4 regions of the Allocatenococcus thiocycli genome follow, and region 1 is predicted to be linked to each of the others. Evidence: predicted binding sites of a transcription regulator. Region 1 holds the regulator's gene; each other region holds the start of a gene.

Region 1 (8,310 bases):
CACCACACTGCTTTGAAGAAACTCACTGGTGACTGCCATGCTGAACTCCCTGTTCGTTTGCTGCGTTCCAGTCTTTCAAAGGATCGCCCAACCATCGACGATACTGCTCCGCATGGTCATAACGCTCAATATCGGAGACATTTCGTGACCAATACAGAACCAGAGGTTCCAGCCAATGCATTTGACACAGTGCCGCAGTCAACTCAAATGGCTGAAGAATCTGCTCTAACGGATATTTGTTGTAGCCTTTAGTACTGAATGCTTCCTCTTTGCCGCCCGTGGTGATCACACTGCGCCAGTATTTCCCTTTCAGAGCGCAACCATCTCCGAATGCAAAGCCTTTACCAAGCACACGATCCAGCCACTCTTTTAACAAAGCAGGACAGGAATACATATAAAGAGGATGATGAAATACGATCACATCATGCGCCATCAGGAGCTCATGTTCGTGGCTAATATCAATAAAGAAGTCTGGATACGCACCATACAGATCGTGCACCGTTACGTGATCAAGCGATTGAATTCTCTTTATCATCACTTGATTGGCAATCGAGTTATAGGGTTCTGGGTGTGCATAGATAACCAGAACTCTTGGGGGGCTAGACGCTGTTACAGCCAAATGGTCGTCCTTGTGGTCATTTTTATCCGTTATCAAAATGTTATACGTTTTTGTGCAGCATAATGCAATTCGTGCGCAGAGATCGACTTTTAGCGCCAATACCCCTACTATTCACCGCTAGATAACGACCTTAGTGACAAAGCAACGCGCACTGCGCAAAGTGAATGACGACTCTATGATTACCTTTTCTGATATTCAGTTACTGCGTGGCGGTAAACCTCTTTTAGATCAAGCTTCTGCGACTATCCATCCCGGAGATAAAGTCGGCTTAGTGGGCAAAAATGGCTGTGGTAAGTCCACCCTGTTTGCTTTGCTAAAAGACGAACTGTCCATTGATGCCGGCTCGTTCAGCCAACCACAGCACTGGGAACTGGCATGGGTAGCACAGGAAACCCCGGCGCTGGAACGCAGTGCATTAGAGTATGTCATTGATGGCGATCGTGAATTTCGCGGCCTTGAACAGCAACTCGAAGCGGCTGAAGAGCAAGACAACGGTACTCTGGTTGCGGAAATTCACGGCAAAATCGAAACCATTGGTGGTTACAGCATTCGCGCCCGTGCAGCAGAGTTGCTTGATGGCTTAGGGTTCAGTCAGGAACAGATGAGCTGGAGTCTGACTCAATTTTCTGGTGGTTGGCGTATGCGCCTTAACCTGGCTCAGGCGCTGCTTTGTCGCTCAGACTTACTGTTGCTCGATGAGCCAACCAACCACTTGGATTTAGATGCGGTAATGTGGCTGGAACGCTGGCTACAAAACTACCCGGGTACGCTGATTCTGATCTCGCACGACCGTGATTTTCTCGATCCTATCGTTGGTCGCATCATTCACATCGAGAACCAGCAGCTGAATGAATACACGGGCAACTACTCGTCATTCGAAAACCAGCGCGCACAAAAAATGATTCTGCAGCAAGCTATGTACCAAAAGCAGCAGAAGCAGATGTCGCACATGCAAAGCTACATCGACCGATTCCGCTACAAAGCGTCCAAAGCACGTCAGGCGCAAAGCCGTATTAAAGCACTGGAACGCATGGAAAAAGTGCTACCGGCACAGTTCGATAACCCGTTCAGTTTTGAATTCCGTGAGCCTGCCGCTTTGCCAAATCCAATCATGATGATGGATGATGTCTCGGCAGGCTACGATGACAACTTAATTCTGGAGAAAATCCGCCTTAACCTCGTCCCGGGTAGCCGCATCGGTCTACTCGGTCGTAACGGCGCGGGTAAATCAACGCTGATCAAACTGCTATCTGGCGAGCTCAAAGCACAAGGCGGCGACCTGACCTACTCACAAGGCGTGAAGATTGGCTACTTCGCTCAGCACCAGCTTGAAACTCTCCACCCGGAAGAAACGCCGCTGCAACACATGATGCAAATCGCGCCGGATCAAACCGAGCAACAATTGCGTGATTATCTGGGTAGTTTTGGCTTCCAGGGTGATAAAGCGCTGGAGAAGGTCGCACCATTCTCTGGCGGTGAAAAAGCACGTTTGGTGTTGGCATTGATCGTTTGGCAGAAACCAAACCTGTTACTACTCGATGAACCAACCAACCACCTAGACTTAGACATGCGTCAGGCATTAACGATGGCGTTGCAAACGTTCGAAGGCGCAATGGTGATCGTGTCGCACGACCGCTACCTGTTACGGGCAACGACAGATGACTTGTATCTCGTTCATGACCGCCAAGTTGCGCCATTTGATGGTGACTTAAATGACTACTACAAATGGCTAACAGAGCAACAAAGAGTTGAGCGTAAAGAGGCGCAGGCATCACAACCCGCAAAGGACACCGCCAACAGTGCCTCTGCCAAAAAAGAGCAGAAGCGCCGCGAAGCCGAATTTCGTAAACAAACGGCACCAATTCGCAAAACGCTGACACAATTAGAAAATAAAATGGATAAGTTGGGTGCAGCACTAGCAAAAGCAGAAGAGCAATTGGCGGATAACTCACTGTATGATGCCGAAAATAAAGCTAAACTAAATGAAGTGTTAGCGCTTCAATCATCGAGCAAATCAGAGCTCGAAGAAGTTGAGATGGAATGGATGTCTGTTCAGGAAGAGTTAGAGCAGATGGAGCTAGAGTTTAATCAATGACAAATAAGCACGCAGAATACACCCTTACCTTAGAGCATCTATGGCAATTCAGTTTGCAGTTTTATGGTGTGCGGGAAGTAAAAGAAGCGTGCTTATCATTACAAAACAACTATCACGGCAACGTGAATCTGTTACTGCTGCTCCGATGGCTCGACGAGCAGCAGCTTATCTTCCAAGAAAAAGACTGGCATTTGGTTCAAAGCTGTCTAGGCCGAAGTGAGACCTTACTACACTCTTTTCGCGACCTGCGACGCCACCTCAAATCTCAAGTCAATGATGCATTATATCGCGAAACGCTGCAGTTTGAGCTTCAGCTAGAAAAACAGCAGCAATCCGATTTAGTCGACTGCATCAACTCGCTCAGCCTGATAAAAAACGACGGTGATCCTCTCACGCTCAGATATTGCCGTCAGTTAGGCGGTGAACATTTACAACAAGCTTTTGCTATCCCAGTGCCAAATATTCACCCGCCAAAGCATCCATAAATTGCAATAAACAACGTGGAATGCTGGTTCCTTGAACTGGCTCCGGTGACAACACTCTGAATCCTGCATCTTGAAGTCATTTAGGTATAAAGTACCTATAATATTTATAAAGGATTATATTAATAAGTTCTCCCATGGATGTTGGAGGACGCATAAGAGCAGTTAGGTATGACACAATTTTTAGCAGCCGCTGGGATGAAAAACCCACACCTCCAGACCCTTCTACCACGCTTTATTCGTAAAAAAGCGTTGTTTGCCCCTGTCTGGCAAACGCTGGATACCACGGATGGCGATTTTCTCGATATCGCCTGGAGTGAAGATCCAAACAAAGAAACCGCGCAGCACAAACCTATTTTTATCCTGTTTCACGGCTTGGAAGGCTGCTTCTACAGCCCGTATGCCAACGGACTCATGAACGCGTTTGCTCAGTCTGGCTGGCTTTCGGTGATGATGCACTTTCGTGGCTGTAGCGGGAAGCCAAACAAAAAAGCCCGCGCTTATCACTCAGGAGAAGTGACAGACGCTCGCTTTTTCCTTGAACATCTTGAAAAGCAATTTCCGGACAACCCTAAAGTCGCCATTGGTATTTCCTTAGGGGGGAACATGCTGGCAAACTACTTAGCGCAATATCCAGATAACCCGATATTGAAAGCGGCAACGATTGTGTCTGCTCCTCTCGACTTAGCGGCTTGCGCTAACCGCATTGAACAGGGTTTTTCCAAGGTTTACCGCCGCTATTTGCTTTCATCTTTAAAACGGAACGCCTTACAAAAGCACACGTTACTCCATGGTGAGCTGGCGCTCTCTTACAATTCAATCAAGCGTGTCACGCGCTTACAAGAGTTCGACGATTTGATCACCGCCCCTCTGCATGGGTTTAAAGATGCTCAGGACTATTACACCCAATGCTCTGGGTTGAGCAAGTTACAACAAATAAAATTGCCGACGCTGATCATTCACGCTAAGGATGACCCATTTATGACTGATGAGGTTATCCCTAAGTTTGTACTGCCCGCCAATATTGACTATCGCCTGTATGAGCACGGCGGCCATGTTGGTTTTATCTCAGGGTCTGCATTAAAGCCGAAGTTTTGGCTCGAAGAAGCGTTGCCATCCTATTACGAGAGTATCGCTGCGGATCACCTTTCTGCTGTATCGAAACGTAAGACACAGTAGACTTGGAGAAGTTGGCCTTTAGAACTGATTTTTTGCTGAAAAGGTCAACAAATCCTACCCATTCGTCATAAAATTTTGAGGTATTTATGATCATTCCTTGGCAAGACATTGCGCCAGAAACACTGGAAAACCTGATTCGTGAATTTGTTCTGCGTGAAGGGACAGATTACGGCACGCTGGAAGTATCTCTGCAAGATAAGATCGACCAAGTTAAATTACAGCTAGAGAAAGGCGAAGCGGTTATCGTGTATTCCGAACTGCATGAAACGGTGGATATTCAATTAAAAGCAAAGTACTAGGTTCTTTTCCCCAAGCCCTTCACACTTTACCGTACCCCACCCGATGACAAGCCGTTGTTACGTGCTATAGTGGACCATCACTTGTGCAGTAGATGCCTGCTGCACTTAAAGGAAAGTAATTTTCGACAAGGTTTGTCATGTCAGCTAAACACCCAATTATTGCAGTTACCGGCTCATCCGGAGCCGGCACGACCACTACATCTGAAGCCTTCCGTAAGATGTTCAATATGATGAACGTCAAACCAGCCTGGGTTGAAGGTGACAGCTTCCATCGCTTTACTCGCCCGGAAATGGATATCGAAATTCGTAAAGCGCGCGAGCAAGGCAGACACATCAGCTACTTTGGTCCTCAGGCCAATGACTTTCCTGGCTTGGAAAAGTTTTTCCGCCAATATGGCGAAGAAGGTACTGGCAGCATACGTCGCTATCTGCACACCTTTGATGAAGCAGTACCGTATAACCAGATGCCAGGCACTTTCACCCCGTGGCAAGACCTACCAGACAACAGCGACGTACTCTTCTATGAAGGGCTGCATGGTGGCGTGGTCGATGGTGAAGTGAATGTATCGCAACATGTCGATTTTCTGATTGGCATGGTACCGATTGTGAACTTGGAATGGATCCAAAAATTCGTCCGGGATACGCGTGACCGCGGCCACTCAAGAGAGGCCGTCATGGACTCCATCGTACGCTCGATGGATGACTATCTGAATTACATTACTCCGCAGTTTTCACGTACTCATATCAACTTTCAGCGCGTGCCAACCGTGGATACATCGAACCCACTCAACGCGAAAGGCATCCCGAGTCTGGATGAAAGTTTTGTGGTCATTCGACTACGTGGGATCAAGAATGTCGACTTCCCTTACCTGTTGGCCATGATTGACGGCTCGTTTATGTCACGTCACAACACGATAGTCGTGCCGGGCGGTAAGATGAGTTTTGCAATGGAGCTGATCGTGAGGCCTATCCTACAACAACTGATAGAAACAGGAAAAATTGGCTAAAAATCTCGCTTTCGGAGTGTTTACTTTTCATACCGTGATCATGTGCACAGTTTTGCGTACAAAATAGCAACCATGGCACGATTAAAATCAAGAAATCATCCTAGAAAAAGGATACTATTTCTTACCGAAACACAAGATAGCTTGCAGCATATAAAAAGTGCTCTTATTCTAGTAAGCCTGATTCAGGCTTAGCTAAAATATGGATAGCGCAAGCGTACCCTGCAGAGGAAGTGAGATATTATGGTTCTAGGTAAACCTCAAACCGACCCGACATTAGAGTGGTTTCTTTCACACTGTCACATTCATAAGTACCCTTCAAAGAGCACGCTGATTCACGCAGGTGAAAAAGCTGAAACCTTGTACTACATCGTTAAAGGTTCTGTTGCGGTTCTTATCAAAGACGAAGAAGGTAAGGAAATGATCCTTTCTTACCTAAACCAAGGAGACTTTATTGGTGAACTTGGTCTATTCGAGGAAGACCAAGAGCGCACAGCTTGGGTTCGAGCTAAATCTCCTTGCGAAGTTGCTGAGATTTCTTTCAAGAAATTCCGTCAGCTTATCCAAGTAAACCCAGACATCCTAATGCGTCTTTCTGCGCAGATGGCTCGTCGCCTTCAAGTAACCAGCCAAAAAGTGGGTGACCTAGCGTTCCTAGACGTAACTGGTCGTATCGCTCAGACGCTTCTGAACCTTGCAAAACAACCAGACGCGATGACTCACCCAGATGGCATGCAAATCAAGATCACTCGTCAAGAAATCGGTCAAATCGTTGGCTGTTCTCGTGAGACAGTTGGTCGTATCTTGAAGATGCTAGAAGAGCAGAATCTAATCTCTGCGCACGGTAAAACTATCGTAGTTTACGGTACTCGTTAATCTAAGATTCGAGTAACGCAAATAAAGAATAAAGCCACCAATGGCAACATTGGTGGCTTTTTATTTAGGTTAGGAAAACGTATTGCTAGCCGAGAAGGCCTTAACCGTTAGTGCTCTCAAAGATTTTATCAGCCGAAGCTGCAACAAAACCCGGATAAAGCTCACCATTGTCCATTGGGTAGCGTTTCGCGAATTCGTAAAAACCACCCGGAATGATTTCAGAGCCTTCAGTAAAGTTAACCGGCACTTTATCTGCCATGGTTGAAGACTGCTCAAGCAAGACTTCAGGCGAGCCTTTCACTTCGCCACCCGACTCGTTAATCACAAATCCAGCTTGGCGTAAGTGATCGTTCACTTGCTTCACTTCATCATGCTGATTCAGTTGATTTACACTGACCGTGAAGTGGTTAGCGCCGTATCCATGAGCCGCCAGCCAGGACGCGTATTCACTCTCTTTTGCCAAAACCTGGTAATCTGCAAAACTGAGATCCCATAAGCGGCCGCCATGTAAAAATGCGCTATCTGCGAGTTTATCTGCATCCACTTGTGCTGCCAGTTTAGCAACAATCGCTTGTAGCTCTGGCGAACACTCTTCTACTTTAAGCTCACTGATGAACACTTTAGGCTGTTTTGGGTCTGGGTGCTCGTAGTGCTTAGCGACCAGCTTTTTGCTTTCAAATACATAGTCACCACACGCCTTGTAACCAATCGCTAGAAATGGCTTCGCCAGCGTCTCAATGCCAAGAGGCTCAACATTGAATGTGCGCAGTGCAATATGGTCGTTAATCAAAGGCTCATCTTCTTGAAGAAGTTGATGAACTTTAGCAGCAGAGGGGCAAAGACGCTGAATGTAGTCTTGCCATAAAGATTCAAATAACACATCAGGGGTCATAACGGCTCCTTGTTACGAGATGTAGGGTAAGAATGTTGGCGGCTCGTTCACAGCCAATACCAATCACAGTAAGTAAGAGAGCATAAATAACGTAGGAAAAACGTTTGAGAACAAGACAGAATTTTCGATAAGTAGTTACTCTACAATCAAAAATTCTAACGCAGTTATCGAGCGTTTTAACAAGTTAGAATGGTCAGTTATTTACTACGATTGGTATAACACTGTCCAGAATAATGAACGAGCAGCCTAACCTGTGATGAAGTATCAGTCAGTCGTACACTCATTTTTTAATTATTTTCATGCCGACCTCATTAAGACTCCATACTTTAATGATGCATCGGCAATCCGAGCCACGAAGTACCGTCGTGGCTCTATTGTTGAAACTTAAAGTTCTACACCTGGGCTCAATGTCGCAGGAAGCAGTGTTTCGCCACCTTCCATTGATGCCATTGGGTAAGCACAGTAGTCAGCCGCGTAGTATGCGCTTGGACGAAGGTTACCAGATGCACCAGGACCACCAAACGGCGCGTCACCACTTGCACCGGTCAACTGACGGTTGCGGTTTACGATACCAGCGCGGATGTGGTCGACAAAGTATTCCCACTCTTGGTCGTCGGTTGAAACCAAACCTGCTGAAAGACCAAAGCGAGTATCATTCGCCAGTTCCACTGCTTTTTCCAAGCCTTCGTAACGTACAACTTGCAGCAGTGGGCCGAAGTATTCTTCATCTGGCAACTCAGCGATATTAGTCACATCAATGATGCCCGGAGAAACAAACGCCGCTTCACCTGCTTTCGCTTCGATTAGGCTCTCTCCACCCAGTGACTGTAGGTTAGCTTGCGCATCAAGAATGAACTTCGCCGC
Region 2 (8,310 bases), on a different contig from region 1:
TATCGCATCCAGAACACGTTGATCTTTAATGCCACTGGCGACGAGATATTCAATCAACCGGTCAGCATGTGGGTTACTCATTACTTCTCTTCCTTCAACCAACTATCCATAGCACGCAGTGATTCATGAGCCGTAAGATCAACTTGCAACGGGGTAATAGAAACCCGACCGCGCTCAATCGCATAAAAGTCAGTCCCCTCACCGGCATCTTGCTCTTTTCCTGGAGGACCTAACCAGTAAATATCATGCCCTCGTGGATCTTTCTGCTTTATCATGTTCTCTGCGTGATGACGTGCACCTAAGCGGGTGACTTCAATTTGGCCCAGTTGTTCCAAAGGAAGATCAGGGACATTAACGTTCAACAAGCGGTTGGTTGGAATTGGCATAGCGAGATGTTGTTGTACGAGCTTACGAGCAATTTTTGCCGCAGACTCAAAATGGCGCTTTCCAACCAATGAAAATGCAACAGACTGAACACCGAGAAAGTGCCCTTCCATTGCGGCAGCGACAGTCCCGGAATACAGGACGTCATCACCTAAATTTGCCCCATGATTGATACCAGTCAGAACAAGGTCTGGCAGGTCATCTTTCATTAACTCATTTAAAGCAAAATGAACACAATCCGTCGGTGTTCCCTGAACAGAATATGTGTTTGGTGCAATCTGTGTCACTCGAAGCGGCTGCTCTAAGGTCAGCGAGTTTGAAGCACCAGAACGGTTTCGGTCTGGCGCAACAATTGTCACTTCGGCAATGTCTCTTAATTCATCTGCAAGCGCATGAATTCCCTGAGCATAAACACCGTCGTCATTGCTAATCAGAATTCGCAGTGACTTAGCGTTTGGTGAATCTTGTTCCATTAGTATTCTCTTTCTACTTTTACCTCGTTGACTAACTCACGAACAATGGATGTAGCGAACGAGCCAGCATCTAATGAGAAAGTCAGCGTAATATTGTTACCTTCAACGCTCCAAGCAAGATCTTGCGGCTTTAGTGCAACATTACGGCGATCATGACGCATGCGATTACCACGGATAAGCGCCATCAAGTCAGGCTCTTCATCTAGGAACGGTTGCTCTAATGCCAAAGCATCGGCTTGGGTCGGTAATGCATTATCACCAGCAAGTGCAGCAGTAATAGCCGCGTCTCCGTCGATAAACTGAGCTTGCATCGCCGCTATATTGCTCGCATCAACCGTCACGTTACCTGCGGAGGTTTGTGCAACATCACCCTCGACAAACTTGTCGAACATGCCCTGCTCTAAACGCGCAGAAACGATGCGGTTAAAAATCCAAGATCGCGCGGCTGACAGGTACATACTGCGCTTATTTTGATTTCGAGTACGTACGTTTTCACGCCCCCAACGACGGGCTTCTTCCAGATTATTCCCATCATTGCCAAAGCGCTGAGCACCAAAGTAGTTCGGCACGCCAACTTGTTTTATTTTTTCAAGACGACGCTCTACGTCCGCGATGTCTGTCACTTCAGACAAAGTGACGACAAATCCGTTTCCAACCAAATCACCCGGACGTAACTTTTTGTTGTGACGATCCGTTGCCAGAATTTCGATATTAGGGTACTGAGCTAAAAACGCGGAAAAGTCCGGTGTGTCACCTTTTGGTAAATGAACGCTCAACCATTGTTCTGTCACCGCATGGCGGTCTTTTAAGCCAGCCCAGCTCACATCCTTAGATTTAACACCACACGCTTTAGCTAACTCGTTAGCAACGAAGCTGGTGTTTTCACCCGTTTTACGAATACGCACCATCAAATGCTCCCCTTCGCCAGTAAAGGCAAAGCCGAGATCTTCGCTAACCTGAAAATGTTCTGGTTGCGCTTTGATTTTTGCTGACGCGACAGGCTTACCCGTTAGGTATGCCAATGAAGATAAAATGTCTGACATGATTTAATTCCACTGCTCTTGCAGCATTAGGGAACAAGTTGACTATTGTTGCTTAAACAAAAGAACAACAGCTTCTGTAGCGATGCCTTCTTTACGTCCTGTAAAACCTAGGCGTTCTGTCGTGGTTGCCTTAACGTTTATGTTACTGATATCAGTTTCAAGATCTTGAGCAATGACCGCGCACATTGCTTCTATGTGCGGTGCCATTTTAGGCGCTTGTGCCATGATGGTAATGTCTGCATTACCTAATCGATAACCTTGTTCTTTTACTCTGCGGTAGACATCTTTCAGTAACTCACGGCTATCAGCACCTTTCCACTTGTCATCAGTATCTGGAAAGTGACGGCCAATATCACCAGCCGCGATTGCACCAAGCAACGCATCGCTCAACGCATGTAAGGCCACATCGCCATCTGAATGTGCGATAAGCCCTTGTTCATAAGGAACAGCGACTCCGCCAATAATAACTGGGCCTTCACCACCAAATTTGTGTACATCAAAACCGTGACCAATTCGAATCATTTTCTATCCTTACTTATTCGCCGCGCTCACGGCTTAAATAAAACTCAGCTAATGCGAGATCTTCTGGTTGAGTAATTTTTATATTGCTCGCATTGCCCTGAACTAAAGCGGGCGCTTCGCCCTTCCACTCCAAAGCGGAGGCTTCATCAGTAATGGCGATGCCTTGTTGTAAAGCGTCGCTCAGAGCATTTTTTAAGGGCTGAGTTTTAAACATTTGTGGGGTTAATGCATGCCACAATGCTTCTCTGTCGACAGTATGATCAATGTTTTGTACTGAATTAGCACGTTTCATCGTATCTCTCACTGGTGAAGCAAGAATGCCGCCAGTAGGATGATCAATACAAACATCAATCAAACGGTCTATATCTGTTAACGTTACGCACGGTCTTGCTGCGTCGTGAACCAACACCCACTCACTGGCGAGTTGCGTACTCACATAGTTTAGCCCTGAAAGTACAGAATCGGCTCTTTCTTTACCTCCATCCACACGTATCACGTCGGGATGATTTGCGATAGATAACTCAGGGTAATAAGGATCACCTGCGGTAACCGCCACCACCACTTTAGCGATTTTAGAATGGGAGAGAAGCTTCTCGACCGTATGCTCTAACACCGTCTTTCCATCAATCAACAAATACTGTTTGGGGCGATCGGCTTTCATTCTGCTACCGACACCAGCTGCAGGTACAATAGCGATATGAGATGGGACAGTATCCAACATCTTACTGGTTTTCCTCACCAACAATTCGGTAGAAAGTTTCACCATCTCGGACTAAGCCAAGCTCATGGCGTGCTCTTTCCTCAATGGCATCAATACCTTGTCTTAGGTCATCAATTTCAGCAAACATTTCATTATTGCGAGCTTGTAGCTTGCTGTTTACTTGTTGCTGTACTTCGATTTCATCTTCTACTGCATAGTAATCAGACACCCCGTTCTTACCGAACCATAGAGTGTATTGAAGTAAGCCAAACAGTAACGTAAGGGCTATAACAAAGATTCGCATATCGTTGCTAACATTCTGTACCGGAAGGAATTAGATAAGATGATATATATAGCATAAATGCGGGATTGCCTCTAGGGCATAAAGGAAGACTCACAGACTCCTCACATGAAAGAGTGTAAAGAAAAGCTTTTGGAACCGTATTCACATAAAGATTCTTCAGGCAAAAAAATACCCCGCCTAAGCGAGGTATTTAAAAGAACTATAAAGTTAAGCTAATAATTAAGCTTGGCCTTTAACTTCTTTAAGACCGTTGAAAGGAGCGCGCTCACCTAGAGCTTCCTCGATACGGATAAGTTGGTTGTACTTAGCAACACGGTCAGAACGGCTCATAGAACCAGTTTTGATTTGACCTGCAGCTGTACCTACCGCTAGGTCAGCGATAGTTGCATCTTCAGTTTCGCCAGAACGGTGAGAGATTACTGCTGTGTAACCTGCGTCTTTAGCCATCTTGATTGCAGCTAGAGTCTCAGTTAGAGAACCGATTTGGTTGAACTTGATAAGGATAGAGTTAGCTACGCCTTTCTCGATACCTTCAGCAAGGATCTTAGTGTTAGTAACGAATAGGTCGTCACCTACTAGTTGAAGCTTGTCACCTAGTAGTTCAGTTTGGTGCTTGAAGCCAGTCCAATCAGACTCGTCTAGACCATCTTCGATAGAAACGATTGGGAATTGGTTCGCTAGCTCAGCTAGGTAGTGGTTGAACTCTTCAGAAGTGAAAGTTTTACCTTCGCCTTTCATGTTGTAGATGCCAGCTTCTTTGTCGAAGAACTCAGATGCTGCACAGTCCATAGCTAGAGTAACGTCTTTACCTAGTTCGTAACCAGCAGCTGCAACAGCTTCTGCGATAACTTCTAGAGCTTCAGCGTTAGACTTAAGGTTAGGAGCGAAACCACCTTCGTCACCAACTGCAGTGCTGTAGCCTTTAGACTTAAGAACTTTAGCTAGGTTGTGGAATACTTCTGCACCGATACGTAGACCTTCTTTAAGAGTTTTAGCGCCAACTGGTTGGATCATGAACTCTTGGATGTCAACGTTGTTGTCTGCGTGCTCACCACCGTTGATGATGTTCATCATTGGTAGAGGCATTGAGAATTGACCAGGAGTGCCGTTTAGCTCAGCAATGTGCTCGTATAGAGGCATGCCTTTAGCTGCTGCTGCAGCTTTAGCGTTTGCTAGAGAAACAGCTAGGATAGCGTTAGCACCGAATTTAGATTTGTTTTCAGTACCATCTAGTTCGATCATTACTGCGTCGATTGCAGCTTGATCTTTAGCATCTTTGCCAACTAGAGCTTCAGCGATTGCGCCGTTTACAGCTTCAACAGCTTTAAGAACACCTTTACCTAGGAAACGTGCTTTGTCACCGTCACGTAGCTCAAGAGCTTCGCGAGAACCAGTAGATGCACCAGATGGAGCTGCTGCCATACCTACGAAACCGCCTTCTAGGTGAACTTCAGCTTCTACTGTTGGATTACCACGTGAGTCGATGATTTCACGACCTAGAACTTTAACGATCTTAGACATTAATGTTTCCTCTCGTTTCAAATATAAATGTCAATTTTAAAGGGCGGCAGCACAACCTTCGCCGCCGCCCGTATCCCTTACTTACTTCTCGAACTCGCCGCGTGAGAATTGACCCGCGGCCTTAACGAAACCTGCAAACAATGGGTGACCATCGCGAGGCGTCGATGTGAATTCTGGGTGGAATTGAGCAGCAACAAACCATGGGTGCTCTGGGTTCTCAATCATTTCCACCAGCTTCTTGTCCGCAGACAGGCCAGACACTTTCAGGCCAGCTTTCTCGATTTGCGGACGAAGCACGTTGTTCACTTCGTAACGGTGGCGGTGACGCTCATGGATCGTCGCGCTACCGTATAGTTCGTAAGCTTTTGTTCCTTTCTGTAGGTGACAAAGCTGTGAACCAAGACGCATAGTACCGCCTAGGTCAGACTTTTCAGTACGCTCTTCAACGTTACCTGATTCGTCTACCCATTCTGTGATCAAACCTACCACAGGGTACTTCGTTTCTTTGTTAAATTCTGTTGAATGTGCACCTTCCATACCCGCAACGTTACGCGCGTATTCGATTAGGGCAACTTGCATACCAAGACAAATGCCTAGGTAAGGAACCTTGTTCTCACGTGCGTATTGAGCTGCACGGATTTTTCCTTCAACGCCACGATCGCCGAAACCACCAGGAACTAGGATTGCGTCAAGCCCTTCTAAAAGCTCAACACCACGGGTTTCAATATCTTGAGAGTCAACGTACTTGATTGTCACGTTTAGACGGTTCTTCAAGCCTGCGTGTTTAAGCGCTTCGTTTACAGATTTGTAAGCATCTGGTAGTTCGATGTATTTACCTACCATACCAATGGTCACTTCACCAGTTGGGTTTGCTTCTTCGTAAATAACCTGTTCCCACTCAGACAGGTCAGCTTCTGGAGCTGTAATACCAAAGCGTGAGCATACAAGGTCATCTAAACCTTGAGCTTTAATTAGTTGAGGGATCTTGTAGATTGAATCCACATCCTTCATTGAGATAACTGCTTTTTCTGGAACATTACAGAATAGAGCAATCTTCTTACGTTCGTTCGCTGGGATCATGCGATCGCTACGACAAACTAGAATATCTGGCTGGATACCGATAGATAGCAGCTCTTTTACAGAGTGCTGAGTCGGCTTAGTTTTCACTTCACCCGCTGCGGCTAGGTAAGGAACAAGCGTCAGGTGCATGAACATTGCGTTTTCACGGCCAACTTCGATCGCTAGCTGACGGATCGCTTCCATGAAAGGCAGTGATTCGATATCACCAACAGTACCGCCAACTTCAACGATAGCCACATCGTGACCTTCAGAGCCAGCGATCACGCGATCTTTAATTGCGTTAGTGATATGAGGGATAACCTGAATTGTTGCGCCTAGGTAGTCACCACGACGTTCTTTACGAAGTACGTCGGCATAAACACGACCTGCAGTGAAGTTGTTACGCTTGGTCATCTTGGTGCGGATGAAACGCTCGTAGTGACCAAGGTCAAGGTCAGTCTCTGCGCCATCTTCCGTGACGAACACTTCACCGTGTTGAGTCGGGCTCATTGTGCCTGGATCAACGTTGATGTAAGGGTCAAGCTTCATCATAGTCACTTTAAGACCACGAGCTTCTAGAATAGCCGCAAGAGATGCTGCTGCAATACCTTTACCTAGAGAGGATACAACCCCGCCAGTAACAAAAATGTAATTTGTCGTCATGTTTAACCTGAAATTGGTTGAATGAGGGAAATGGAGTGCTTCTGGACGGGAGATAAATATACCAGAAGCTCCTTACCGCCACAACGTGAAATCTATCACACTGCTATTTTTTATTTTTTGCTTCAAATCAAAGTGAGCAAAGAGAAGACGGGTGCATATTTATCTTCTGAGTCAAACTTGTCTCAAAACCGCTTCCTGTCGATTGACACCCACTCTATTCTTCTTTTTTGACTTCATCCCAGAATTTATCAAGCTCAGTCAAAGAGCAATCTTTTAATCCCCTGCCCGATTGAGCCACCTTCACTTCTACCTGCTTAAAGCGTCGCGCAAACTTTAAATTCGCCTTACTTAATGCCACTTCTGGATCTTTACCAAGATGACGAGCCAGGTTAACCGTAGCAAAAAGCAAATCGCCCAGTTCGAGTTCTACTTTCTCATCGTCTGGGTCAACTTGAATCGCTTCTTCCATTACCTCATCGATTTCTTCCTGAACCTTTTCCACAACAGGCCCAAGCGAGTCCCAATCAAATCCATATTTCGCGCATTTTTTCTGAATCTTTGTAGCACGAGAAAGTGCAGGCAAAGAGTTTGGTATTGAGTCTAGAATACTTTCTTCTTGTTTGCCTACTTGTGCTTTTTCTTTCGCTTTTTCTGCTTCCCAATTGGCATTGATATCAGCATCGGATTCAAACTCCACATCGGAAAACACATGAGGATGACGACGAGTTAATTTTTCATTTACGGTTTCGACCACGTCTGAAAAATCAAACAGATCCTGCTCTTTTGCCAATTGGCTGTAAAAAATCACCTGAAACAGCAAATCACCCAGCTCTTCTTTTAAATTTGGCCAGTCTCGATTTTGAATCGCATCCACAACTTCATAGGTTTCTTCTATAGTGTGCGGAACAATGGTGTCAAAGCTCTGCTTCAGGTCCCAAGGACACCCTCCCTCCGGATCACGCAACTGCGCCATGATCTGCTCTAACTGCTCAATTGGATGACTCATATGTTTTTCCTCAATACAAAGAGTCCCTTAAACAAACTCTTCCTATAAACAAAAAGGCGAGCAGCATAACCACTCACCTCTATATGATTTTATTGTTAACTCTCTAAATAGTTGACGTTGTAGCTAGGCGACAAACAAACGAGACGCCTGAGCATGGTTCACCATGTGATGGCGCGAGTGCGTGCCGTCAACAACGCTACAGCGACAACTATGACGAGAGTTTTAGCCGAGACGTTTTACGGACATTACATCTCTAATCTGCTCAACACGTTTAGAAACACGCGACAACGCCTCGATATTGGTCACTTCGAGATCAAAGTCCATGATGGCTAGCTGACGACGGTAATCGACACGGCTCTTCATGCTGGTGACTTTGATTTTCTCATTCGCAAATAGAGTGGTGATGTCTTTCAGCAAACCACCACGCTCCATCGCCTCAACTCGAACGGTGAGAATGTACGAACCGACAAAACCACTGCCCCAGACGGTATCAATAATACGTTCTGGAGCGTGATGTCTTAGCTCTTCGAGCTGTTCACAGTCGCTACGGTGTACGGAAATGCCACGACCTTGCGTAATGTAGCCACAGATATCATCACCCGGGATTGGCTGACAACAACGCGCAAGGTGCGTCA
Region 3 (8,310 bases), on a different contig from region 1:
CGTAGGCAGTTTCGTGCTCTGGCACTCGGCTTGGCAGTACCGACTTAACACTACCATCAGGGAGTTCGAAAAAGACTTTCAAACGCTGCTCTTCTTCGCTGTCATCCCGCATACAAATACCAATATCACCGTTATACAAACCTAAACCGTGATCATTGCGCGTAACCATCACAGGTCTGCCGTGATACCAAATCTCATCCTGCACCTTAATCAGCTTACGCGCTGCAAGTGCTTTCTCTATGCGCTGGTTTAACCCAGCCACACCAAAGTCACCTTCGCGGATCGCACAAAGCAGTCTGCACTGGTTAAATGTGTCTAACACCGCTTTGGCTTTTCGGGTTAACGTTTCAGGTTCTCCAGTATTTGGATCCTGTTCTTGCTGCCCAATACGCTTCAGATAACGACCGTATTCTTGTACTAACGTCTGCATCATCTGATTGTAGTTTTGGCTACTCAGAGCAAAATGTTCGATATCTGAAAAGTCTCGCGCCCAGACATTGTCCACACTAGCTGCAGAACCTAGGTTCACAGCTTTCGCTAATTGACCAATCCCCGAGCGAGCATCAAACCGGTAACTCTTTTGCAGCATACACAAACTATCAGCAATGCTGGATGCACTATTGCTACTGTGGGCCAAGGTGTCAAAACCGGTCAGCTTTGCGATGGCCGAAGCCTGCTCTTTGCCATACCCCAAAGCGTGGAACGAGCAAATATCACCCAACACTGCCCCCGCTTCTACCGAGGCGAGCTGATCTTTATCACCAAGCAGAATCAGTCGTGCATGCTTAGGCAATGCATCGACCACTTTGTACATCATGGGTAAATCGACCATCGACGCTTCATCAATCACTAAGATATCCAGATGCAGCGGATTCTGTTTGTTATGACGGAACTCTGCGCTATTAGGGATCGCGCCCAGCAAACGGTGCAAGGTGCTCGATTCAGTCGGGATTTTGGCTTTTAACTCAGGAGAAACCGGTAACTCTTGCACTGCTTTGCCAATTGACTCGGTTAATCGTGCAGCTGCTTTACCCGTCGGAGCCACCAGCTTGATGGTTAGATTCTTCTCTTGTGCGGCCTGCTCTATCAGCGCGGCAAGCAATTTGGTTACCGTAGTCGTTTTACCGGTTCCCGGTCCACCAGAAATCACCGCAAAGCGACGGGTTAGCGCGACTGCGGCCGCGACTTTTTGCCAGTTTACACAAGCAGAAAGTGGCACGAGGTCATCCAGAGGTTGTAAGTCCTGAACTTTATTGGCGTGGCTTAAAAGTGCATCAATCGCAGGCCAATCCAATGCATCGCTTGCGACCACATCAAGGTGGTCACACACCAATTGCTGACGCAGAACTTGGGTGCTACTCCCAGCTTCAGTGGCTTTGGCAATCGTGTTAAAAAGAAAGTGATATTGACGCGCAAACAGATGGTTAAGCAGCTCAGATAATCGCGTAAATTCTTGTAGCTGCAAACTAACCGCCGCGCCCAGTTGATTGAGCTTTTCCGCCAGTGTCACTTCATAGTACCAGTAACGATGTAAATACAAACGCTCACCATCGAACATTAGCGGCAGCGCTTCTCCCTGTGCGCCAACTAAACTGGAATTTTCCAATAATTGTTGCCAATTAATACCTTGCAGTTGAGTATTGAGCGTTAACGCTGCCTCACCAAACAGCCCCAACTTACTGGCCAAATCAGTCGGCTGACCTTGCGCATCGAAGAGAGGCAAACAGATATGTCCTTTACCAAGCTCACTACTGACGACACCACCGATAAACGCCAGTGCCTGACCGTCTGATTGTGATTCACTCTGCGCATCATCAGTTTGAGCGTAAAGAAAGCGTGCAAATTGGTAGTCGAGCTGACGAATCGCACCTTTGTGTGCCAAACGTTCAAGTGTTCCCAGCAGGCTCTCTTGGTACGATGGAAGATTGTTATTGGTCGTCATTACAGTAGCTCCATCTGCCCAGCCTGAGTCGATCGTGTTTCCAGTGTTTGACCATCAATCAAACGATCCATCTCTTGTAAAAATTCTAACGTTGGTTTGGCGGAAAAAATACCGTGATCGCTTTGCCCATCCATGCCGCGTAAGAACAAGTAATACACGCCACCAAAGTGCTGATCGTATTGATAATTAGCCAGCCGACTACGCAAAAATCGATGCAGTGCTAAAGCATAAATCTGATACTGCAAATCGTAACGGTGGTCCGCCATGGCAGATTTTAGTGCTTCACCATGGTAGTGAGTCACATCGTCGCCAAGGTGGTTCGATTTCCAGTCCAGCACGTAGTACTTGCCTTGATGCTCAAACACCAAGTCGATAAAGCCTTTGAGCATGCCTTGAACCGTTTGGAAACCTAAATCTCCCGCTTTGGCAGACAATGGATCATGTCGTTGAATCACACGGTTCAGCGCCGGCGCGGACAACACTTCAATCGGCAGCAGAAACTCCATCTCCACCAGACGCTGCGATGGTGCCTTTTGATTAAGCAGCAACGACTTTCCGTCTAATGGCGTGGCAAGCACAGTATCAATCAGCTGTTGTAAAATGGGCAGCCACTCTTCATCCAACTGCTCACTTTCCATCAAACCGAGAATGATTTGGGTATTCTCTTCCGTCGTGGCTGGCTGAGTAAACTCAATTTCCTCGAATAAGCTGTGAAGGAACGTCCCCGGACGCGCGCCTCTTGGGAAGGTGAAAATAGAACGCTCAGGCTCAACCAAATCCTCTTCGTCTTGCTCGTCAGAAGAGTCAATATCAAAGCCAGTAATCTCAATGGTGGCGTCGTGTTCAGTCTGATGGGAGCCCTGCTTGACCAAACCAGAATAACTGGTGATACGCCAGTTTCTGTCGATAGGATTTTGTAGTTCTTTCGCAGTGAGATCACACACTTCTTCTTGTGGCGCTACATACATCTCTTCGAGCTGCTGTGGCGGTTCACCTAAAGCGACGCAATCAAGCTTATCTTGCTGCTGTTTTAAACCTTGGTACAAATCGTTGATTCCGCCTTCTTGGCCATTTTGCACCAAGTAGCCGATTGCGCTGTGGTGAACACCAGTTGGTTCTTTGGTTGAGCGTCCATTACGCAAAGGCGAAGCGCCAATAAAGCAAGCATACACGGCGCGCGTTAACGCTACATATATCAGACGCAGGTCTTCGGCTAAACGCTCTTTGTCCGCTTGCATCATTGATGCATCACTGCCCGTAATATCCAGTACAGTGCGGTCAGTGGCCGCATCGTAATATTTGGCTTCGCTGGCTTCTCGGTAACTGAACACAAACGGCAGAAAGACCAGGTCATATTCCAGACCTTTTGATTTGTGGATAGTCACGATCTGCACCAAATTACGCTCAGATTCCAAACGTTGGATTTGGTCATCACTGCCGCCCAAACCATTTTCCGCATCACTGATAGACTGAGCCAACCAGCGCAGCAACCCATGATCACTATCTAATTCGTTGCTGGCTTGCTGAAGGAGTTCACCAATGTGCATTAAATCGGTAAGTACTCGCTCACCATTTTCTCCTTGTGAGCTTGCGCCTTCTTCTAACAATCGTTCGGCAATATGGCGCTTGCTGATCACCGCGCGCAGCATGGGTAATACCCCACGTTGAACCCAAAGTTTGCGATATTCTTTGAACTCATTAACTGCATTTTCCCATACGATTTCATCGTTATTGAGTGCGTCCAAGCTGGCGGCATCCAATGCAAACAGTTCAGAGGCGAGACTCGCACGCAGCGCTCGGTCATTTTCCGGTGTCAGTACCGCTTGCAGAAGACGCTGCAGATCTTGAGCAACCGAGCTGGTAAACACGCTGTCTCGGTTAGACAGATATACGCTGGCAATGCCTTGATCTGCCAACGCCTGTTTAATCATTCGGCCTTCGCTACCAGTACGAACCAGTACTGCGATATCGCCAGCTTGAACGGCTTTCTCTTTTTCACCGTTCACCAGACACGCTTGCCCCTGCTGAGCCTGAGTCAAAATTGTTTGGATTTGGCTCGCGGTTGCCTCCGCCATTCGAGTTAAATATTCGCCTTTTGACAGCGGCTTTTCTTCAGCGTTTTGCAACCAATAAGTCAGTGCTGGTTGCTTTTGACCTCCCATAGTCCAAATGCGTTTTTCGGCATTTGGACTGTAATTTACCGGTAAGAAAGGAATGTCCGAATCATAGATAAATGGGCTGTCTGGTAAGGCAAACACTTGGTTCACTGCCTGCACCATATCCGCACTTGAACGCCAGTTGGTTCCTAGCGTGTAGTGGGCACTTACTTGGTTACGAGCTTTAATATAAGTGAAAATGTCTGCGCCACGGAAACCATAAATCGCCTGTTTCGGGTCACCGATCATAAACAAACCACATTCTGGATTGTTCAGATAGATACGACTAAAAATACTGTATTGCAGCGGGTCGGTATCTTGGAATTCATCAATCATCGCGACCGGATACAAAGTGCGAATTCGCTCAGCTAGTAGCTCGCTTTCATCGGTATCGATAGAAGCAGAAAGTTGAGTCAGTAGGTCATCGAACGAAAGCCATTGCTTCTGATTTTTCGCGCTGGCTAACATCACCCGACAATGCTCTATCGCATGGGCGAGCAGAGGGGCTTTTAAGCTAATAGGATTAGCAAGAAAAGCCTCAATCGCTGCAAAAACGGCGTGCTGCGGCGCACTACCTTTAGGTGTTTTTTCCGACAGGACATTTTGAGCAAACTTCTCCAGCTTGTCAGGATAGTCATAACCTGTGGTTTCTGTTGCTGCCCAAGCATTCACTGCCTCTAACCAGGTCGGCAGAGACTTTTTGGTATAGCTGCGTTTGTTGATGTCTGAATCCGAAATCAGTGCTAAAAAATCATCCTGGCTATCTCGCCATTGTGCTTTCAGCTGATCAATTTTTTTCAGATTCTCAGTATGAACATCGGCCAAACTGCCTTTCATCGCAGGTACAGAAAGGCTTAACGGTGCGCCTGTTAAGTAATTGCTGATGTCAGACAACAGTGCAGATGGAGAACCCCACAACTGACGAATTTCCCCCGCTAAAGTGAATGGCAATGGATAGAAGTTACGTCGCCAATAGTCAGCCACCACCTGAGCTTTAAGGTGGCTTTCGTCCGTCACGAACTCGTTATTAAATCGGCTGCCGGATTCAAAAGCATTTTGTGTCAGCATGCGCTGGCAAAAACCGTGAATGGTGTAGACCGCAGCCTCATCCATTTGGCGCTCTGCCTGAAGAAGAATTTCCGCCGCTTGCTTGCGATCGTCGAACTCATTAAGCAAAGGCTGGATGACTGGATCGGAACTCTGTCCGCGAGCAAAAGCGATACGCGCATCATGGATTCTCGCCCTTATACGATCGCGCAACTCCGCTGTCGCCGCTTCGGTAAAGGTCACAACCAGAATTTGATCAACGGTAAGCGGGACGCGATGTTTGGTCTCTGCACTGCCGTGACCAAGCAAAAGGCGCAGGTATAAACCCGCAATAGTGAAGGTTTTGCCCGTACCCGCGGATGCCTCAATTAACCTCGCACCATGTAAAGGAAACGTCATCGCTTCTAGTGGTGTTGGCTGCGGTTGCCCAGTGGCTTCTAAATCATGGTTAGGTAGCTCTGCACCTGACATTTGATCCATAACGCTGAATCTCTCCGGATTATCAACTGATAGAAGTGTGATCTATCGTTAAAAATTCTATTTATATGTTTACCAAGTTGGATAATTTAGGGCTTTGTGGGATCTTTCTCACGGTTATCCATCTGTTGCACCGTTAGTATGCGCCTCACGAGATAAGCCAAGCCTTTAAGGCGGCAACACTCAAATGAATTAAGCAAAAGTATCATGGTCCCTCTGACCTTGTGGCCGTACAGCGAACGCCCTACAAAAAATAATGATTTTCTGGCGGCCACCCTACTCTCCCTTTACTCTATCCAACTGTCCTTGCTACGCTTTTATATCGTCCGCATCTTGAACCGCTAAACGCGCACCTTGCAGCACCAACGCCGTCAATAAGCGTATTTCTTTCGCCAAATCATCATTCCAAGCTGGCCAAATACGTGCAATATACGCATTGTTTCCTTCGCCTGAACTCATGTAGCCATCGTTGAATGTATCTGCCATTTTCTTCAAAGATTTCTCTTCGTCGTCAGCCCAGTGTCCACGACTAAATCCGGCTTCAACACATGCTAACGCCGTTTGCGGGAAATAAGGCAAAGGCTTAGTCATGCCTTCAAAGAACAGACGAACCAATTCCGTAAGTAATTGCTTGGCATACTGCGCGTCAGCAATTTCCGGGTAGATTAAATGAACCGCACCTTCTTTGCGGTCATAGCCAATAATATGGGTTTTCTTGGTATGGCCAGACGCTGACATGGCAAGATGATCAATCCAAGCGGCCAGATAATCCTGTGAACGAACCCTACCGCTACGGTAGCGAATCAACCCGGATTGGTAACACTGAGTAAGCCAACCTGTCAGGCGAACTTTTTTCTCATCGCCTTCATTGCCTTCGAATAACGAGTCAAAGGTCAGGTCGATTTCTAAATCGTCTTGCGGTACGCCAGATAGAAACGCCAGTTTGTCCACCAGCTCTTCAGCCTGAACTCGGTTGGTTTCAAACTCGATATCGCCAAATGCACCGACCGGTAATTTACCTTGAGCGCGTTGTTGACTCATAAAGTGCTTAAGCACATCTGTTTTCTTCTCTGGCTGTGTCAACGTGGTTTCGAGCAAGGTTTCTAACAGCTCATCACGCATTTGATAGCTTTCCAAACCACCGAGTACAAATGGTTCATCGTCTTCCATCACCGGCAATGGCGGCTCAAATACCACTTTTAAGCGGCGATTAAAAAAGTACTGTACCGGTAAACGCCAGAAACGTTGCAGCTCGACTAAATCGAGCTCTAGTGGGAACGTGGCTCCCAGCAGATAATCGTCCAATGCGCGATTAAAGTCATGACGAACGTAGCCTTGAGATTGGCTACTCTGGGTTAACGCCGCCGGAACCCACTCTTTGGCGTAGCTGGAATGCATCCCCTGAAAGGCACTTGGGCTAAATGGCACCATGGCGTGCGTATTGACCAGCGCTTTCAATAAATTATCGCCAGACTCATCAACCGGTAAACCTTCATCACCGCCTAAACAGTAATTTTGGTGACAGTATTCCATTAACTCAGAAACCAGCACTGACGGTACGCGCTCGGTGTTGTCTTGAATCGAACGACCGACATAACTGATATACAGCGTTTGCTGTGCCGAAAGCATCGCTTCGAGGAATAGATAGCGGTCATCATCTCGTCGTGAACGGTCACCCGGCTTGGTTCTGCCCGTCATCAAGTCAAAACCTTCTGGCGGCATGGAACGCGGATACACGCCGTCGTTCATTCCGAGCAGACATACGGTTCTAAATGGAATCGAACGCATCGGCATCAGGGTACAGAAGTTCACTTGTCCGGCAAGAAAACGCTGGCTGACTCGCGTACCGGACAGTTTATCTTGCAAATATTGGCGTATGATTGCTGGTGACAATACCTCTTCGAATGCGGCATCGGCGAGCTGTTCTTTCAACTGGCTAAGCGTATCGCGAATGGATTTGAGCGCCATTTCGCCTTCCAACTCGACTGAGAAGAAGTCATCCAGCAGTGTAACTAAAGTTTCTCGCCAGCCATCAATCGTCTGAACATGAGAGATTTTGCGGCGATAAGTGCTGACTTGCTGGATAAAGTGCGCTAACTTGCCCGCAAGCTCTGCGCCCATACCTTGCACTTCATTATAGGGAGATAAACTGCCTTGCTCGGTTTCAAACAAACCTGCCGACTCTGGCATCGCATAACCCAGTAACATTCGCTGAATGCCAAACTGCCAGGTGTTTTGACGCGTTTCCGGCAGTTCAAATTCGCGCCCAGTATTGGCATCCAATCCCCAACGAATACCCGAGGCTTCAACCCACTGTTTGGCTTGTAAGAAATCGTCTTCACTGAGCTCAAAACGCTTCAAGATCGCCGGAGTTTCCAGCAGTTCAAGTAATTCCGATGCCAAGCAGCGCGTGTTCGGTAGGTTTACCAACTGCATAAATGCCGCAAGAATCGGGCTCTCCTGATCCGCCGTTCGGTCTGAAATCGAATACGGAATAAAACGCTCACCCGGTGCATTACCAAATACTGCTTGAATCGCGGGACTGTAGGCGTTGATGTCCGCAACCATGGCGATAATATCGCGTGGTTTTAAGCTCGGATCGGCATCGAACATCGCCAGAAGTTGATCATGAAGCACTTCGACTTCACGCATTGGACTGTGGCAAGCGTGTAGACTTAGCGATTTGTC
Region 4 (8,310 bases), on a different contig from region 1:
TGAACCTAGAGTGCAAAAGATTGTTCTGCCTGTCAAATTTTCTAAACTCGAATGTAAAAAAACAAAAAAGATCTTATTTAACAACAAGTTGATATTTTACATATCATTTTTTAGATTAACATCTAAACAATAAACTTGATTTTTTCACAATTACACAACCATTAATTACAAATATAAACACCACGACTGGATTAAAAATTAACCATTAAAATAGATTTTTATTCTTTAATTTTGATAATTTAAAGAACTTTATATATAAATACTAATGAACTCGATTTCATTTAGATTAGGTTCAATCTTTTTTTGTGAAGAAGATCCACATTCCGAACAAAAGCATTCCATTTTGTGAACTACTTTACAGCTAGTGATGTGTGCTACTATTCGCCTCCAACGCATTTGAGGCCCGTATGCTGACCAGTAACATTCAAAAATCGATTCGCCATAGCTACCAGAACTTACAAGCTCAGCTTGATAACTTTGTTCCTAGAAGAGCGCAAAACTATCTCGTTGCTGAAATAGCAAAAACACTTTGTGGCCAATATCATAAATCTAACCGCATGCTGGTCGCAGAAGCAGGGACTGGTATAGGTAAGTCTCTCTCCTACTTGATGGCAGCCATTCCAGTCGCCGTTCACAACAATCGCAAAGTGGTGATATCTACTGCCACTGTCGCGCTACAAGAGCAGCTTATTAACAAGGATTTACCTTTATACCGCCGTCTAACGGATAAAGAGTTTTCTTTTATTCTGGCAAAAGGTAGGCAACGTTATTGCTGTGCAGAAAAACTTGCTACGGCGAGCGGGGTCGATGGCGGCCAATTAGCAATGTTCGAAACCAAACCTAAGAAAAAAGATATTGAGCTGTTGGAGACGATGTATCGCTCTCTAGCTCAAGGAAAATGGGATGGGGATCGTGACTCGTGGCCAAAACCTATTGATGACCAGCTGTGGCAGCTTATTGTCAGTGATAAGCACAGTTGCAATAACAGCTTGCCAGGACATCGTGGTTGTCCTTTTCAAAAGGCTCGCTCAGAGTTAGATAAAAACGACGTCATCATTGCAAACCATTCTCTAGTAATGGCTGATGCCGACTTAGGGGGTGGCGTGATTTTACCAGAGCCCGAAAACACCATTTATGTCTTCGACGAAGCGCATCACTTACCGCATGTCGCGCGCGATCATGCGTCTGCATCAGCGAGTTTGAAGGGTGCTGCCGCGTGGTTAGAAAAGCTCAATCAATCAATCAGCAAGTTTTCCTCGCTAGCGGATGAAAAACGCGTATCTCGATTCCGAAATGATTTACAGGAATCCGTGCAAACCTTGATACCTGAGCTTAGCCAGTTGGCAAAGCAGTTTGACCCTGCCCACTTTGACCAAGACATTTATCGCTTTGAGCACGGAGAGCTGCCGACGTGGTTGGAGAATCAATCAAAAGATCTCAAACAAGCGAGTAAGAAAGCGAATCAAAGTGTCGCAAAAATCGCCGATCTTATCGCTGAGCGTGTAAAAGATGGGGAACTTTCGACCAGATTAGCCGAACCTGCGCTTGCGGAGCTGGGGTTTTATATCCAACGTTTGGAAAACCTCGCCCAAGTTTGGCACCTGATGGCTGAACCGACACGTGAAAAAGGCGCGCCTCTGGCGAGATGGTTACAAAAACACCCAGAGCGTGAAGGAGACTTCATCGTCAGCGTTTCCCCGTTGGAAATCGGCTGGCAGCTTGACCAACAAATTTGGAGTCGCTGTATTGGTGCGGTATTAGTATCGGCAACGATTAGAGCACTAAATTCGTTCCATTACTTTTGTCATCAAGCTGGCATTGATGGTAAACCAGAGTCTGGCACTCAGTTTTTAGCGTTGGCTTCACCATTTGATTATCAGAACCAGGCTGAGTTACTTATTCCAGCGATGAAATATGAACCGCCTGCACCTCAGTTTACTGAATATCTTATTGAGATATTGCCTAAGTACTTAGAAGACAATAAAGCCAACTTAGTATTATTCTCTTCTTACTGGCAAATGAACCAAGTCGCCGAGGCCTTGTCTACAGACTTTGTTAAGCGAGGCTGGGCGTTGCAAGTACAAGGTGAAAGCTCGCGCCAAGAAATTCTAAAAAAACATAAAAAGCTAATAGAAACAAATAAAACCAGTGTTCTATTTGGTACCGGAAGCTTTTCTGAAGGACTTGATTTACCGGGTGAGCTTCTCGAAAACCTGGTCATTACCAAGATACCATTTGGTGTTCCGACTTCTCCTGTAGAACAGGCTCATTCCGAATACATCGAAAAGAAAGGCGGAAATCCATTTATGCAGATCACTGTACCAGATGCGAGTAAAAAGCTGATCCAAGGTGTTGGTCGGTTACTGCGAAAAGAGCGCGATTCTGGTAGAGTAACCATTCTAGATAGACGCCTTGTCACAAAGAGATATGGGCAAGCGTTAATCGACTCGCTGCCGCCATTTAAACGTAAAATAGAATATTAGAAGAAAAACCATTTATGGAAATGATTGAGCCAGGCATGTTGCTGGTGTTGGCGCTTGTCGCTTTTGTTGCTGGATTCATCGATGCCGTTGCTGGTGGTGGTGGTATGCTAACCGTCCCAACGTTGTTATCTTTGGGGCTTCCACCCCACATCGCTCTGGGAACAAACAAACTCGCCGCGACGTTTGCCTCTTCGACGGCGGCTTTCACCTACTACAAAAAGCGTTTATTCCGCCCAAGATGCTGGGGAAGATCCTTCGTTGCCACCCTAATAGGAGCAACCGTTGGTACGCTGTTTGTCGACGCTATCAGTACCGAGTGGTTAGAGAAAGTATTGCCGCTGATCATCTTGGCAGCTGCTCTATATACCGTTTTCCATAAAACGCCGAAAACGACACACCAAAGTCCAATACCAGAGCCGTGTCCTCGACTACATAAAAAGCAATATGCACAAGGCTTTTCACTTGGCTTCTACGATGGGCTGGCAGGTCCTGGCACGGGGGCATTCTGGACGGTGAGCTCAATGGCACTCTATCGACTGAATATCCTACTTGCTTCTGGCCTGGCAAAAGCAATGAACTTTACCAGTAACTTTACTTCCCTCATTACTTTTGCAGTGTTGGGGCATATCAACTGGGTGCTAGGCTTAACGATGGGGCTATGCTTAATGGCAGGTGCTTTTGTCGGCGCTCATTCTGCGATTCACTTTGGCGCTAAATTCATTCGCCCGGTATTCGTTACCGTGGTGAGTATACTTGCGATTAAATTGGCTTATGATGCTTGGTTTGTAGGGTTAACATGAACATCGATCAACTTTCAGCACATTTAGAGCAGATGGCAAAACAAGCCGCCATGCTTGATCGTCAAAGAGGCGAACATCATGTGCCACTGTTTGACGAGCATCTCTTTAGTTGTCGTTCTCGCTTATTAACCCCGTGTGTAAAAGAAGCCAAAGCGACATTAGCGGCTATCGTACGTGAACAAAATGAAGATAAGTTAACCGCACTTCGCGCTGAATACCTAACCGAGCGCTTAGTGGCACAAATTGCTGCGATTCAGCGAGAAATCTCAACCACCAAAATACGTAAAAACGAAATCAAGCACAGCAGCCATTTTCGAAAACCTATCAATGTTCTGTATCAAGAGCTTGCTCAGCATCAAGAGTGGGCTCGTCGTTTACGAGAAATGGTACTTGAAAAAGAGAGAGCAGTAGCAACAGCTCCGAGTTTCATGCGCGCAGAAGCGCAGAAGGTTTTACTCGCTACAGAACAACGGCTGGAACGCTGCGAAGCGGCGTTAGTTAAGCTCGAAAACCAAATCACTCACAGGGAAAAACATCAGTAATGTCTGACCAACCAACCTCTCCTCTTGACGATGCACCAGATGATGTAAAACTGGCCGTCGATCTCATCTACTTACTCGAATCAAACGAAGTTGACCCTGAAGTTGCGTTAAGTGCGTTGAAAATCGTACAAGTAGATTTAGAGAACAAATTAAAAGAAAAACGGTAGCTTCTCTTCTTCAGGTTTCGTTTTCAGTTTGTTTCTACAATAGATACAAACTGAAAAACCTTGTTTACCATAAAAGATGGCCAATAACTGGTGCCAATAACACAGTAATCATACCAGCGAGCATCATCGCAACGCTGGATATGACCCCTTCAGAACTTCCCAGTTGATAGGCTTTTGCAGTACCCGCTCCGTGAGCAGAAGCTCCCAGACTTGACCCCTTACCCAAGCGAGAACGAATGGATAAAACGGTAAGAATGACTTCTCCAACAGCCATTCCGATGACACCAGTCATCACGACAAATAATGCCGTTAAATCTTCTTGACCACCTATCAATTTACTCGCTTCAACCGCAAAAGGCGTCGTAATAGAACGCATTGCTAAGCTTTTCTGCAAAATCGCTGACAGGCCAAAGATTTTGGCCAACAAAACAGAGCTTCCTATGGCTACAAAAATGGACGTAAGAACACCAATTGACATGGATAACCAATGCCGTTGAATAAGACGACGGTTGTCATACACAGGAATAGCAAAAGCAACAGTGGCAGGGCCAAGCATCCACAACAGCCAATGAGACTCTGACATATAAGATTGATAAGGAATATGAAAAGCGAACACGACCACAATCAGCAACAAGGGCGCCAGCAACAAAGGCATCAAAAAAATCGTTTTTTTACGCTGATAAAGTATTTTGCTCAAATAATAAAAAACAACCGTCATCAAAAAACACAATATACCCAAGCCAAAATCTGTTTCGAACATAGCTAGTGCTCCGTATGTTTTGTCAGTTTTTGGTAGTGTCTGTTGCTTTTTCTCCGGGACAACTGCAACTCAAAACGATAAACACGATCAACAACCGCAGCCGTAATTCCCAAAACTAAAACTGTACTAATCAGTAATACAACAAATATTCGTAATCCTTCCGTTTCCATCAGGGATTGGTATTTCACCACGGCAACTACAGCTGGCACAAAGAACAATAGCATTTCAGCTAACAGCCAAGTTGCACCTTTACGTAACCAGCTTGCTTTGATCACACCAAGAAACAGACACAACAGTAATATCAACATCCCAGCCAAATTAGCTGGCACCGGAAAATTAAACTGTTTAACCAAATACTCGGCAATCAACCATATCGCAGATAACAAGCCAATTTGCAGCAAGGTAAGCAATCCACCAGTAAATACCTTCATGACTTCTCACTCCATTCTGAGATTTTGATCACATTATATCCAAAACAAAAATAGTCATATAGTGAATTTTTATTATCAAAAGCATGCCAGAATGGAATAGTTTTCTAATAAATAAAACGAGCAAAGCATGGACATTAAATCACTTCGTTATTTTGTCGAACTCATTGATCAAAAAAGTTTCACCCGGGCTTCAGAAAATTTATACGTGACCCAGCCAACAATCAGCAAAATGATACAAAGTCTCGAACAGTCTGTTGCACAACCACTGATACATCGTGAGGGGAGAAAGTTCTGGCTAACGGAAGCAGGAGAAATCGTATATCTTCGGGCAAAACAAATATTAGAGACAATGGCACAATTAAACTCCGAACTCATTGATCTCAACAAATTAGAACGAGGTCATCTTCGCTTAGGCATCCCACCTATGGTTGGTCCCCTGTACGCTGGATTAATTCGCCAATATAAACAACTCTACCCGAATGTAGAACTAACGATCGTCGAATACGGAGGCAGGAGGATTGAGCAGGCACTTATCGAAGGCGATCTTGATGTTGCAATCACCATGTTAGCGACTCAGAATAGAGATTGCTTAACAAACCTTGTCCTTGATGAATATCCCATTCATGCCATTTTACCTGACACAACTTCTTGGTCAGAAAAAAGCTCGATCTCATGGGAAGAGCTAAAAGAGGAACCTTTCTATATCTACACAGAAGAATTTACCTTGAGTGATTACATTCAGAGCCAATGCCAACAAGCAGGGTATTCTCCGCAAATTTCAGCCCGTAGTAGCCAGTGGGACTTTCTCATTGCTCTTGTGAAAAGTGGAGTTGGTGTGACCTTTCTTCCCCAACCTTTATGTAATCGTATTCTTGACGAAGAGCTGCTGATAATACCTATTCAGCCCTCCATCAATTGGCAACTTGGCGTGGTTTGGAATCAAGAGAGATATATCTCTAAAGCTGCAGAGGCATGGATTAAACTTTGTCAGGAAAGTGGAAGGAGCCATGCATAGCCTAAAGCAAGGGCTTTCATGCGTAATGGAGGTAATATCCTCGATTTGAAAGCGGCACTAGGTCATGTCAAAATTGAACAAACGATGGTTTACGCCAGATCACCTTTCGTCGGTAGTCAATTTCAACCCTATCAGCGGCCTCAAAGTATAGCGATAAAAATGGTGACAAAGTGGCGGCGTTAGTCAACAAACCTCGCCATCATCCATCAAAATACACTTTATTAGTTTTCAAAAACCCTTTAGCCAAAAGGCATTACAAGGGATAACAATAGGTTCAAAAGTATATGAAAGTAATCAGCTTTAACATCAATGGACTCCGTGCAAGACTGCATCAGCTCCAGGCGCTCATCGACAAACACCAGCCTGACGTTATTGGGCTTCAGGAAATCAAAGTCCACGATGAAGCGTTTCCAATAGCAGATGTCGAAGCCATGGGTTACAAAGTGTATTTTCATGGTCAAAAGGCGCACTACGGTGTTGCGATGCTTTGTAAGCAAGAACCTATCAGTGTGCAGAAAGGTTTTCCAACCGATAACGAAGAACATCAAAAGCGCATGATCATGGCGACCTTTGAAGACGAAAATGGTGAAAAGGTAACGGTACTTAACGGCTACTTCCCTCAAGGGGACAATATCAGCCACGAAACCAAATTTCCGTATAAGCGCCAGTTCTACAAAGACCTAATGACATACTTGAATGATCATCATAGTAACGATGAACAATTAATTGTTATGGGCGACATCAACATCAGCCCAATTGATGACGACATCGGCATTGGCGAGCCAAATCGCAAACGCTGGCTAAAAACGGGCAAATGTTCGTTCCAGCCAGAAGAGCGTGAATGGCTTAAAATTTTATTAGACTGGGGCTTTGAAGATACTTTCCGTAAACTGTACCCAGAAGTGAATGACCGTTTTTCGTGGTTTGATTACCGTTCTCGCGGTTTTGATGACAACCGTGGTCTACGAATCGATGTGATTTTAGCGACGCCTTCACTGGCACAGAAATGTATCGAATCCGGTATCGACTATGAACTACGTGGGATTGAAAAACCATCTGACCACGCCCCTATCTGGTCAACGTTCAAGTAGTCCTTTCTCACCTAAATAAAAAGAGCGCATTGATGCGCTCTTTTTATTTGTTGCTGCCATTGGTCTTATTGGCTTAGTGGTCGAGAATAGGCTAGCAATCGCTTTTCTGCCTGTTTAAAACACCACAGGATGATAAACGTCAGCGACATATAGAATAAACCCGCCGTTAAGAACGATTCAAATGGAGCGTAGTAACGTGAGTTAACCAAACGAGCCGCGCCGGTTAGATCCATGATGGTTACAATGCCCGCTACCGCACTACCGTGCAGCATGAAGATCACCTCGTTTGAATATACTGGTAATGCTCTTCGTAATGCACTCGGTAAAATGATACGACGGTAAGTCTTAAATTTACTCATTCCATACGCTTTAGCCGCTTCTACTTCGCCTTTTGGTAAGCCATTAATTGCGCCTCGGATAATCTCCGCCGTGTAAGCTGAAGTATTCAATACAAACGCAACCAGTGCACAAAACCAAGCGTTTTCCCAAAGGGTATCTTTGACCGGGAAGAACTGGTCCATACCGTAATAAATGAGGTATAGCTGAACCAGTAACGGTGTCCCACGGAAAAAGTAGATAAACGCCCATGCTGGCATGCTTAACGCGTAGTTTTTACTGTTTCTTGCTATCGCCATTGGGATAGACACACTCAGCCCAATGATAAGCGAAATGCCCACCAGCCATACCGTTGTCCAAAGTCCACTCAGATAAATCGGGAAGCTTTCAATAATCAGTGAAAAGTCCATAACTTACCTCGCGTGAATACTGAACTTGCGTTCAACAAGTTTAAGCAAACCTGTAGAAACACTGGTAAAGAATAGAAAGATGATCGCAACGGCCATGTAAAACGTAAATGGCATTTTCGTCGAGCCAGCGGCTAAAGAACTCATTCTCACCATATCATCCAGACCGATGATAGAGACCAGCGCCGTAGTTTTAAGCAGAACCAACCAGTTATTACCAAAGCCAGGTAAAGCATGGCGAATCATCTGAGGCAAAAGAATTCTTCTGAATGATAAAA

Evidence for each region. Region 1 encodes CRP, which controls carbon source genes, mostly activating them, when cyclic AMP is high. Its sites were predicted from a motif close to TGTGANNNNNNTCACA; they were not measured.
Region 2: a site for CRP is predicted at 6,754-6,769, ahead of pyrG (CTP synthase). Genes of this name have one in related genera too.
Region 3: a site for CRP is predicted at 5,723-5,738, ahead of recB (exodeoxyribonuclease V subunit beta). Genes of this name have one in related genera too.
Region 4: a site for CRP is predicted at 5,201-5,216, ahead of L9Q40_RS01340 (CidA/LrgA family protein). Genes of this name have one in related genera too.

What each region holds. Positions count from the first base shown of each region.
Region 1 is NZ_CAKLCK010000007.1:1,200-9,509, forward strand. It holds partial or broken gene L9Q40_RS03875 (monovalent cation:proton antiporter-2 (CPA2) family protein) at 1-39, opposite strand, end outside; gene kefG (glutathione-regulated potassium-efflux system ancillary protein KefG) at 23-619, opposite strand; gene L9Q40_RS03885 (ABC transporter ATP-binding protein) at 795-2,714, shown strand; gene L9Q40_RS03890 (TIGR02444 family protein) at 2,711-3,199, shown strand; gene L9Q40_RS03895 (hydrolase) at 3,368-4,375, shown strand; gene L9Q40_RS03900 (YheU family protein) at 4,462-4,674, shown strand; gene L9Q40_RS03905 (phosphoribulokinase) at 4,812-5,681, shown strand; gene crp (cAMP-activated global transcriptional regulator CRP) at 5,922-6,554, shown strand; gene L9Q40_RS03915 (DUF1338 domain-containing protein) at 6,655-7,446, opposite strand; gene astD (succinylglutamate-semialdehyde dehydrogenase) at 7,831-8,310, opposite strand, start outside.
Region 2 is NZ_CAKLCK010000002.1:115,854-124,163, forward strand. It holds gene L9Q40_RS02325 (protein-L-isoaspartate(D-aspartate) O-methyltransferase) at 1-81, opposite strand, end outside; gene surE (5'/3'-nucleotidase SurE) at 81-827, opposite strand; gene truD (tRNA pseudouridine(13) synthase TruD) at 857-1,900, opposite strand; gene ispF (2-C-methyl-D-erythritol 2,4-cyclodiphosphate synthase) at 1,943-2,422, opposite strand; gene ispD (2-C-methyl-D-erythritol 4-phosphate cytidylyltransferase) at 2,436-3,143, opposite strand; gene ftsB (cell division protein FtsB) at 3,145-3,426, opposite strand; gene eno (phosphopyruvate hydratase) at 3,646-4,947, opposite strand; gene pyrG (CTP synthase) at 5,029-6,669, opposite strand; gene mazG (nucleoside triphosphate pyrophosphohydrolase) at 6,884-7,675, opposite strand; gene relA (GTP diphosphokinase) at 7,898-8,310, opposite strand, start outside.
Region 3 is NZ_CAKLCK010000045.1:91,889-100,198, reverse strand. It holds gene recD (exodeoxyribonuclease V subunit alpha) at 1-1,942, opposite strand, end outside; gene recB (exodeoxyribonuclease V subunit beta) at 1,942-5,616, opposite strand; gene recC (exodeoxyribonuclease V subunit gamma) at 5,932-8,310, opposite strand, start outside.
Region 4 is NZ_CAKLCK010000001.1:292,286-300,595, reverse strand. It holds gene dinG (ATP-dependent DNA helicase DinG) at 408-2,483, shown strand; gene L9Q40_RS01360 (sulfite exporter TauE/SafE family protein) at 2,498-3,283, shown strand; gene L9Q40_RS01355 (primosomal replication protein) at 3,280-3,825, shown strand; gene rsmS (pleiotropic regulatory protein RsmS) at 3,825-3,992, shown strand; gene L9Q40_RS01345 (LrgB family protein) at 4,057-4,752, opposite strand; gene L9Q40_RS01340 (CidA/LrgA family protein) at 4,755-5,183, opposite strand; gene L9Q40_RS01335 (LysR family transcriptional regulator) at 5,311-6,198, shown strand; gene xthA (exodeoxyribonuclease III) at 6,483-7,289, shown strand; gene L9Q40_RS01325 (ABC transporter permease) at 7,355-8,035, opposite strand; gene L9Q40_RS01320 (ABC transporter permease) at 8,039-8,310, opposite strand, start outside.